DNA from 2 places in the Planomicrobium sp. MB-3u-38 genome. Region 1 is predicted to be linked to the other one. Evidence: riboswitches for the same ligand, from Rfam matches in the RefSeq annotation. Region 1 holds a riboswitch; the other holds the start of a gene.
The links. Region 1 has a riboswitch for preQ1 ahead of queC (7-cyano-7-deazaguanine synthase QueC). Riboswitches for the same ligand answer to the same signal wherever they lie in the genome.

Region 2: linked by a shared signal. The riboswitch ahead of queF (preQ(1) synthase) and the one ahead of queC (7-cyano-7-deazaguanine synthase QueC) in region 1 are both predicted to bind preQ1.

Annotation. Positions count from the first base shown of each region.
Region 1 covers NZ_PJBO01000037.1:52,628-58,039, reverse strand. Annotated here, with positions in the region: gene CXF70_RS08345 (YeeE/YedE family protein) at 1-1,117, shown strand, start outside; gene queE (7-carboxy-7-deazaguanine synthase QueE) at 1,175-1,882, opposite strand; gene queD (6-carboxytetrahydropterin synthase QueD) at 1,879-2,304, opposite strand; gene queC (7-cyano-7-deazaguanine synthase QueC) at 2,301-2,966, opposite strand; PreQ1 riboswitch class I at 2,974-3,017, opposite strand; gene CXF70_RS08325 (heavy metal translocating P-type ATPase) at 3,174-5,042, shown strand; gene CXF70_RS08320 (sulfite exporter TauE/SafE family protein) at 5,275-5,412, opposite strand, start outside.
Region 2 covers NZ_PJBO01000048.1:74,575-79,986, forward strand. Annotated here, with positions in the region: gene CXF70_RS09620 (endonuclease/exonuclease/phosphatase family protein) at 70-825, shown strand; gene CXF70_RS09625 (endonuclease/exonuclease/phosphatase family protein) at 950-1,783, shown strand; gene CXF70_RS09635 (queuosine precursor transporter) at 2,200-2,829, opposite strand; gene queF (preQ(1) synthase) at 2,842-3,336, opposite strand; PreQ1 riboswitch class I at 3,430-3,477, opposite strand; gene CXF70_RS09645 (cation diffusion facilitator family transporter) at 3,581-4,483, shown strand; gene CXF70_RS09650 (cytochrome P450) at 4,588-5,412, opposite strand, start outside.

The DNA.
Region 1 (5,412 bases):
CACCCAGCATATTTCACAGTCCATGCTTCTCGTGATCGGCCTGCTGCTTGGCTACACTTTATTCCATGCACGCTTCGGTTTCACCTCAGCGTTCCGCCGCATAGCGGCAGTCGGCAATGGCCAAGCGATGCGCTCCCATATGCTGATGCTGGCAGTGGCAGTCTCACTGTTCGCACCGATACTTGCATACGGCACCACCTTTTTCGGCGGTCCGGTTGCGGGATACGTTTCACCTGTCGGCGTCAGCCTTGTTGTTGGCGCGTTCCTCTTCGGGATCGGCATGCAGCTCGGCGGCGGCTGTGCTTCCGGCACACTTTACGCAATCGGCGGCGGACGCACCGTCATGTTCGTGACGCTGCTGTTCTTTATCGTCGGCGCAACAATCGGCGCATACCACTTGCCGTTCTGGACAGAAGAAATGCCTGCGTTCGAGCCTTACTCCCTTGCCACTTCCACGGGTCTGGGCTATGGCGGCGCATGGCTTGTATCGATCATCTTCTTCGTTGTGATTGCATGGATTACACTGATTATCGAGAAGAAACGCAAAGCGCCGAAAATGGCGCCGGTTCCATCTGCAAAAGGCTGGCACCGGATCCTTCGCGGTTCTTGGCCATTATTCGCTGCGGCAATCGCTTTGGCGCTGCTTAATGCGCTGACATTGATGACACGCGGCACGCCTTGGGGCATCACATCCGCTTTCGCCCTTTGGGGTTCAAAAATTGCAGGCGCATTTGGTGTCGACGTGGCAAGCTGGGGTTATTGGCAAGGCGCCAATGCCGCTTCACTTGAAGCTTCCATTTTCGCCGACTCCACTACCGTCTTGAATTTCGGTGTTATCCTTGGCGCGTTCATCGCTTCCGCTGCCGGCGGCTTGTTCAAATTCACACAAGTCACTGCAGGCAATTTCGCCGCTTCTGTAATCGGCGGCTTGCTGATGGGCTACGGCGCCCGCCTTGCGTTCGGCTGCAACATCGGTGCCTATTTCGGCGGCATCGCATCGTTCAGCCTGCACGGTTATATCTGGGGGATCCTGGCGCTTGCCGGCACATTCCTCGCGCTGTACCTCCGTCCGCTGTTCGGACTGTCGGTGCCAAAATCCAATGATTCGGTATGTTGATGAATCCAATCACAAAAGGAGTGTCTGTCAAAATGGCAGACACTCCTTTTTTCTGTTTCAGACACCGCGTTTATTTCCCCATACCAAAGCATGGAGCTGAGGCAGCACTTTCACATCATTCATGATGGTGGAATTCGTGCTGAGATCGATCAGCCATTCATAGCGCTCCAATAAACCCGATACCAGACGGACATCGTCTGTAGAGGTAATATCGTCATTTCCCACCTGCAGAAAAAATGGCACCGCAGGATAGCGGAGATGGACCTGCCCGGCAAATTCAAAATCCATTTCATCGAAAATCACGATTTTCAAACTGGCATTCGAATCCTTCAGCTTTTCCATGTAAGCATCGAGCTTCTCAAAATCAGTAACCATGCCTGAGCTTGGCGGCTTCGGTGAAAGTGTAATATCATCCACTTCCAGCAGCCAGTCCTGCCAGAATGTCGCTTGTGTCTCCACCGCCACTTTCCAGCCTTCCACATGACAAAGCCGGATCAGCTCTCCGATTCCCTTGTGGAGCAGCGGATTCCCACCCGAAATGGTGACATGGGAAAAGCGGCTTCCGCCGATCCCTTTCAATTCTTCGATGATCTCCTGTGGCTGCCGGGAAAAGCTTTTGCCCGTACCGTCCCATGTGAAACTGGAATCGCACCATGAACACGAATAATCACAGCCGGCAGTCCGGACAAACATCGTTTTTTGGCCGATGACCATTCCTTCCCCTTGTATTGTCGGACCGAATACTTCCATTACAGGAATCTTCATCGCAGCCACCCCTGTTCCGGCCGGTAAATCACGTAACTCGTCGGTGTTTCTCTGACAATGACCTGAAGACAAGCCGGTTTATTGTCTCGGGTTTTAAGGATTCCATCAATCGACTGCCAAATCTGTTCCGCCAGCCGTTCCGTGGTCGGGAATTTCCCGTTGAATTCGGGATGATCGTTCAATATCGAATGGTCATACTTTTTATGGATTGCGTCTTTCAGCAATTTGAAATCTATTAAAAAATCAGAAGCATCAAGTTCATTTCCAGCCACCGTTACATTTACAAAATACGTATGTCCGTGCACCGCCTGACATTTCCCTGCTTCCGCATGCGGAATGAAATGCGCTGCTGAGAAGTTCATATCTTTATTCAATTCAAATCGGTAGGCATGCGGGACTGATGGATAAAATTGCTGCATCATTGCGCTGCACCGCCGGTCTTTTCTGCCAGATAAGCTTCCAGACCGTCATTTCTCAACTGGCATGCCGGACATTCCCCGCAGCCGCTGCTTGGTACTCCGTTATAGCAGGTGACCGTTTTTTCCTGCACAAATTCGAGTGCCCCGAATCGGTCAGAAAGCTCCCACACCTGTTTCTTATCGCGCCACATAAGCGGCGTATGAATGACGAATTGAGCATCCATCGCCAGATTCAGTGTTACATTAAGCGATTTGATGAACGTGTCACGACAGTCGGGGTAGCCGCTGAAATCCGTTTGGCTCACACCGGTAATGATGTGCTGTGCCCCGATTGTATGTGCATGAACAGCTGCAAATGACAGGAACAGATGATTTCTCCCCGGCACAAAAGTGGAAGGCAGTTCCCCTTCTTCTTCGCTGATCGGAATTTCGTCACGTGTAAGCGCGTTGGCAGACAATTGATTGATCAATTGCATATCCAGCACTTTAAACGGAACTTCCAATTCTTCAGCAATCTTTCGCGCATGCTCTATTTCCACGGCATGGCGCTGTCCGTAATCGAACGTAACGGTGGTAACTTCCTTAAATTTTGATAATGCCCAAAAAAGACAGGTGGTACTGTCCTGGCCGCCACTGAATACGACGACCGCTTTTTCATTATTCATTCAAAACATCTCCTTAGTTTTTTTAAGAGGGATTTCGCGAACCTCTATAATTTGAACATTTTTCATCGTACCACATATAATGCGGACGCTGTAAAGAACTGAAAATTCGAAGTCGAATGCTGGTTGAACCTTTAAATTTATTGCAAGACAATCCAATACTTTCCATCAGCAAAAAGATCTATAATTAATGTAAAGGGAGATGAGCCCATGAGGAATTGGAGAACGCATATTGAACTGATCGCTGCCATCTTGTCCGGTGTTTTGATCATCATTGCTTATATTCTTGAAACCCAGTCCATCGAATTGTGGTCGGTCATCACCTATCTGGCGGCTTTTTTGATCGGCGGTTATGCTAAAGCGAAATACGGCATCCGCAAGACGATCGAAAACCGGAAGCCGAACGTGGAATTATTGATGGTGCTGGCTGCAATCGGCGCATCCCTAATCGGCTACTGGACGGAAGGCGCCATCCTGATTTTCATCTTCTCCCTCAGCGGCGCACTTGAAACCTATACCATGAATAAAAGCCGCAAGGAAGTTTCGGCATTGATGCAGATCCAGCCGGAAGAAGCGTGGCTCTTGAAAGACGGTGACACGACCCGCGTATCTGTTTCTTCCCTGCAGCCGGGTGACCGGCTTGTCGTCAAACCGGGGGAACGCATTCCGGCAGACGGCCGTTTGCTGATCGGCCATACGGTAGTTGATGAATCCGCCATCAGCGGGGAATCGGTGCCGGTTTCCAAAGATATAGAAGATGAACTGTTCGCTTCTACGGTTAATATGAGCGGCGCTATTACAATGGAAATGACCAAGCCGAATTCTGAAACGCTGGTACAGAAAATCATTGATCTTGTACAGTCGGCACACAGCGAAAAACCGCCTTCCCAGCAATTCGTCGAACGTTTCGAAGGTCGATATGTAAATATCGCTTTGATTGTATTCATCCTTTTATTGTTTCTGCCGCATTATTTGATCGGCTGGGATTGGAACACGACTATTTACCGTGCCATCCTCTTTCTGGTTGTGGCTTCACCATGCGCATTGGTCGCATCGATCATGCCGGCAACGCTGGCGGCCATTTCAAACGGCGCGAAAAGCGGCATCATCTTCAAAGGTGGCGTCCATCTCCAGAACCTTGGTGAAATTCGTGCCATCGCTTTCGATAAAACCGGCACCATTACGCGCGGACGACCGGAAGTCACTGATTTTTCACTGCGGAAAGATATCGACAATGACCGGCTGATGGCCATCATCTCCGGCATCGAAATGCAGTCGAACCATCCGCTTGCCAAGGCGATCACTGAATTTATTCAAGCAAAAGGCATAGAACCATTGAGAAATCTGCAGATCACCGATGTGCCCGGCAATGGATTGAAATCGGTAATTGACGGTGAAGAAATTTTGATCGGTAAACCCGACTTTGTCAACCTTCACGATGCGGAAGAGTTTCAGGGCGGTGTACTGAACCGCTGGGCCGATGAAGGGAAGACAGTGACCTTCGTCCGCGACAGCAAAGGCATCGCAGCCGCCATTTCGCTGAAAGACACGGTTCGGGAAGACGCAAAAGCGACGATTGAGAACCTGCAGAAAGCTGGCATCTACTGCATCATGCTGACCGGAGACAACAAGAAAACCGCTAAAGCCATTGCCGAAGAAAGCGGCATGGACGCTTATATCGGCAGCTGCATGCCTGGCGATAAAGTCGAAGAACTGAAAAAACTGCTGACCGAGCATCAATATGTCGCCATGATCGGCGACGGCATCAATGACGCGCCGGCGCTTGCCATTGCCACGACTGGCATCGCAATGGGCGAAGGCACCGACGTCGCACTCGAGACAGCTGACGTTATCCTGATGAAAAATGACTTGACCCGCATCGCCTATTCCATCCGGATGGCACGAAAAATGCAGCGCATCATCAAACAGAACATCGTTTTCTCAGTCAGCGTCATCATTGTGCTGCTGATCCTGAACTTCATGCAGTCCATCACAATTCCCATCGGCGTCGTCGGCCATGAAGGCAGTACGATCCTCGTGATCCTGAACGGCCTGCGTATGTTGAATCGGAATATATGAACAGTGTGGGGTGACTGCCTTTTCGGTCGGGGTCGGAAAAATACCATTTCTGAAGCGGAAAATTATCACTGCGCAAGTAAATTCCAATCTGTGCAAACAACTCTGAATCTGCGCAAATAAAACTGATTCACCGCAAATAAAATCAATTCTGCGCAAACAAATTTATAAGTTGTTAAATATGAACACAAATAAAACCAGTATCGGCTCCAATCCGCCGATACTGGTTTTATTTTTATAGAATATCCACCCAAATTTTAATGGCTGTGCCGAGGATCAGCAGCGCCAATATCCATTGGAGGTATTTCGTGTTCATCTTCTGGCCAAGTTTGGCGCCAAGCGGTGCGGCGATGATACTTGCCACAATCATGAC
Region 2 (5,412 bases), on a different contig from region 1:
ATATCGTTCCAACGCTAGTTTCATATAATGCTGACAGGGAAAAGCTGATAAAAAGAGGAGGCCGTCAAAATGGGCAATGCAGATGTGGCGCTCAGAATAATGAGCTTTAATATTTCTTCAGGTTTGACGATGGATGGCCGCCTCGACCTCGAGCTTACGGCCTCGGTCATCGAAAATGCGGAAGTGGATATTGCGGGTCTTCAGGAAGTGGACCAGAATTTCTCGGAACGGACGGATTTCACGGATCAAGTTAAATGGCTGGCGAAAAGGCTGAGTATGCACGCAGCATTCGGACCGAATCTGACTGCGCATCCGGCAGATGCCAAATGGCCGCTGCAAGCTTATGGCAACGCGATATTGAGCCGTCATCCGATAAAAAGCTACCAAAATCACCTGTTGAAGAAACTGGAAGAAGGGCCTGAAAGTGAACAAAGGGGGTTGCTGGAAGCGACCATTGAAATAAATGACGAAGCAATCGCATTTTTCAACACCCATTTATCTCTGAATGAAAAACAGCTTGAACGCAATATCGAAGAATTGCTGGGAATCATCCGGAACCAGGATCTGCCGGCAGTTCTGACCGGCGATTTCAACGCGGAACCGGACAGTCCGCATATGAAACGGATTGAAGAAGAACTGGACAATGTTTTCGGCGCGCCCGCTTCCCACCCCGAAACTTATAAAAAAGAAGGTGACCATGGGCAGAAAATCGACTTTATTTTTTACAGCAGGCACTGGCAGGTTCTTGAGGCAGAAACCATCGATACCGAAGCGTCCGATCACAGGCCGATCCTCGCTGTTTTGGCACTCTACCCTAAAGCTTAATAAACTTTACAAACTTTTACACGGCTGATACAGTAATTTCTCCGGGAGCTTGCTATACTAAACTCGAAATCAAAAGCAGATCTTTTGAGCAAACAAAGTTTGTCCCAAAAAAGGAGAGCGAAGCATGAAAAACAGGAAACCGCCAATTTTCAAAGTCATGTCGTTTAACATCGCCCACGGTTTAGGTATGGATGGAATTACGGATCTTGAGAGGACGGCTACTGTTATTGAAGATTCCTGCGCAACCGTTATCGGCTTGCAGGAAGTCGATCGTTTCTTCGGGGAACGGAGTCAGTTTATGGATCAGGTGGAATGGCTGGGCAATCGGCTTGGCATGTACACCACATACGGTGCCAACCTGGATTATCCCCCGGAACGGGAAGGAATGCCGAATCAGCAATATGGCAACGCAATTTTAAGTAAATATCCCATCACATACAGTAAGAATCACCATATGACTCCCGTCAAACAATGGTATGGAAACGATGAGCAGCGCGGAGTCCTGGAAGCGGTCATCGAAATAGATGATATGGCGATCAATGTTTTTAACGCACATCTTTCATTGAAAGATGAAGAATTAAAACTTAGTGTGAATGAAATTCTGGCGTTGACGGAAAAGAGCAAGTTCCCTTGTATCGTAATGGGCGACTTCAACGCTCCGCCGTTTTATGCGCCAATCCGCAAAATGAACCGCCATTTTACGGATGCTTTCCTGAAAATGAAAAGAGGAGACGCTTATACGTATCCCTCACCGCATTCATACCATACAACGGGTGTGGATTTGAAACCTGTCACCCGCATTGATTATATTTTCTTCAGTCCGGAAATGGAAGTTGCGCAAACCGCGACTATTTCAACGGATGTTTCCGACCATTTGCCGATTGTGGCGGACTTGATGCTGGCAAGAAACAAACAGGCTTTGCGGCCAAAGGAAAAAACCTCAAAAGCGAAAGCTTAATGAGGGTATGGGAATATATTCACGTTAGAAAAAGGGAGAGCCGCTGGGGCTCCCTTTTTCAACTTGTTGAGAAAGATAAAGATTTTAAATTCGATATTCCGCTAAACAGCTTCGCTTTCCTGGCTGCTTGCGCTGAGCTAACTCGTGCTCGTTCCACTTCGCCCGAGTGGATCTCAGCACTTCACTTGGTCGCCTGGGAGTCTCAGCTGTTTTGCTCCATATCTCTGATTGCTTTCTGTAATTTAAGAACACTATAGTCCTGAAATAGAACAGCGTATATTCTATTTACACCAAACTAGAATGAAGCGTCAGGCAGCTCCCTGCGGAACGCGTCCGCCTAAAGCGAAATGATTTGAGAAGTGTCGATTTCTCGACAGCCAGTGAAAGGGAGAGCCGTTGAGGCTCTCCCTTTCATTTTAACTATAAACAGCCTTGCCGGAAACCTGTTCGCGGCGGCATAATTTGACAAGCAGATAGACAAGCGGTGTATCGGCAGCTGCCACGATCCACTTGAACAGGTATTGTGTGACAATCATACCGATCAATGCGCCGACAGGCAACGTCCCTGCAAATGCGATCGTGATGAAAATGGTCGTATCGGCAAGCTGGCTCACCATTGTAGAAGCGTTATTGCGGATCCATAATTTGGATTCGCCGTGGCGCTCTTTTAATTTGTGGAAAATCGTGACGTCCAGATTTTGGCTGATGAAATAAGAAATCAGACTGGCTAGAGTGACGCGGAAGCCGGCCGAAAAGATGGATTCAAAAGATGCCTGATCGCCGAAAAATGGTGCAGCCGGCAAATGGATGGCGAAAAAGATGAATGCCAAAGCCGCAAGCTGCGTGATAAAACCGGCGAAGACCGTTTTTCTTGCAGCCTCTTTGCCATAAACTTCCGCAATCGTATCGGTGATCGGGAATGTGAAGACGTAGACGATGACCGCGGCCGGCAGCACCATCCACTCCCCGATGCTGAATAATTTCACTGCCAGAATATTGGACAGGATCAATAAGCCTACAAACGCGCCGTTCAAATAAAGTAACATGGATTTTCCCCCTTATCGATTGGTGATCGTTTCAGGATTCATGTCATGATTCATCATTCGGTACGATGCCATTTCTTCATATTTTGTTCCAGGCTTGCCATAATTCGTGTATGGATCGATCGACAATCCGCCGCGGGGAGTGAATTTTCCCCAGACTTCGATATAACGGGGGTCCAGCAGATTGATCAGGTCATTCATGATGATGTTGACCACATCTTCATGGAAATCCCCATGGTTGCGGAAACTGAAGAAATATAATTTCAGCGATTTGCTTTCCACCAATTTCTTATCGGGAATAAAGCTCAAGTAAATCGTTGCGAAATCCGGCTGGCCGGTCTGCGGACACAGGGATGTAAATTCCGGATTATTGAATTTCACGAAATAATCGCGTGAATGCATATTGTCGATTGCTTCCAAAACTTCCGGAGCGTATTCATATTTATATTTTGTGTCCTGATTGCCAAGCAATGTTAAGTGGTCCAATGTGTCTTCATTTCTTCCTGCCATTAAAAAAAAGCCTCCTCGAATGCAGTTTCGGGAGAGGCTATAAAAAAGGGAAAAAGAAAAAGCCAAATCGCATGTGGATTTGGCTGAATTTCAAAATCCATAGTTTTTTATAGAGGGTGAAATGCTATGAACCTCTCCCGTCACCGGGTTATTTAATTTCCTTAACCATCGTATAAGAACCGGAGTTCGCTGTCAATCACCTTTTTTGCTAAAATGACGATAAAGAGGAAGGGAGAGAGGAAAAGTGGCGCATGACCATGACCATTTTGAAACCGCGAGGAGCGGCAATAAGAAAGCGTTGATATTGGCTTTGATCATTACTGTTTCCATTATGCTGCTGGAGTTCTTCGGGGGTCTTTTCACAAATAGCCTTGCGCTCATTGCAGACAGCGGACACATGCTGTCAGATGCCGCATCACTGCTCCTGAGCCTTGGAGCTATCTGGTTTGCGGGCAGAGCCGCTTCTGCCAATAAGACTTACGGCTATTACCGTTTTGAGATCCTTGCGGCGTTTTTCAATGGCATCACACTTTTTGTTATGGCTGGCTTCATCATATACGAAGCAGTCGAGCGTTTCTATAACCCACCGGAGGTAATGGGTGGATGGATGCTGGCAATTGCAGCCATTGGGCTGTTGGCAAACATTCTGAGCGCCTGGGTGATCAGCAGACAAGCGGATGTCGAAGGCAATTTGAATATGAAAAGCGCTTATCTCCATGTAATTGGAGATGCATTGGGTTCAGTCGGTGCCATTATTGCCGGGGTGTTGATCCTATTGTTCGACTGGACCATTGCGGATCCGCTTATATCGGTTTTAGTGGCTTTGCTGATTTTGAAGAGCGCATGGGGTGTATTGCAGAACAGCATACATATTTTAATGGAAGGCTCGCCTGTTACGGTCAATGTGGCAGAAGTCAGAAGGATGCTTATGGGCATTGATGGGGTGCAGGATGTCCATGATCTCCATATTTGGACGATCACTTCCGGTATGGATTTGCTGACCTGCCATTTGGATATACAAGAACAAGCAAAGGAACAAGAAATCTTAAAAGAAGCTGTGGCGCTGGTCAATAAAAACTGCAAAATTGAACATACAACAATCCAGATTGAAAAACCTGGCTTCAGCCATCAAGAGTTAAAAGTATAACCTTTGGTAAGTGTTTGTTTTTCTATTAAATAACCGCAAAAAAAAGCCCTTGAGAAAGGGCTTTTTTTGAATATGGAATTTGCTGAGATTAAATATACACTTTTTTACATGACTGTCTGGCTGTGACGGTGCTTGATGATGTTATCAGGTGACTGACGGATTTTTTGGACTTCGCTGATGATGAACCGGCTTTTTGGCATAGTCGGCATTCTCGCCATATCATAACTTAAGTCCTGTTCCGGCACTTTATACGTGATATTTTCTGTCAGATATTTAAAGAAGGACTGCATCACCATCACGGTCATCCATTCACCGGCACAACGGTGGCCGGCATGATGGTCGCCGCCGCCTTGCGGTACGAAAGCGAAAGGGCTGCCTTTCCAATTTTCAAAGCGTTCAGGTATGAATTCATCGGCGTTTTCCCAATGATCCGGATGCCTGTTCGTTCCAAAAAGATCCAGTACGACCAGCATGCCTTCTTTTACATGGTAACCGTGCCAGATGAAATCGCGATTCGCTTTTGCAGCCATTGCTGGAGCAAAAGGATAATAGCGGCGTACTTCCTGTGCGAACAGTTTACTGAAATTTTTTTCATCGGCTTGCAATTTCGGTTTCATTTCAGGGTATTCATGGATAGCCAAAGCTCCGAAAACAATCAGATAAGCGGCTGCGATAATCGGTCTGTAGGCATTGTTCAAATCGACAGCTGCAACATCAAGGTCGAGTAATTTGCCATCCGGGGATTTTTGCATCGCGACAATATACGCGGCTGTATGGGAAGGCGGTGAATAGACGCGTGACCGAATGTCCCGGATGATTCCTTTCAGCCATGCTTCATGGCTCTTCCGTGCTTCAGCCCCTTCTTTGAACCGGGTGAGAGATCCGCCGAAAGAGTCCACCATTGCAACAAGTTCCTGCGTCCGTTGCTT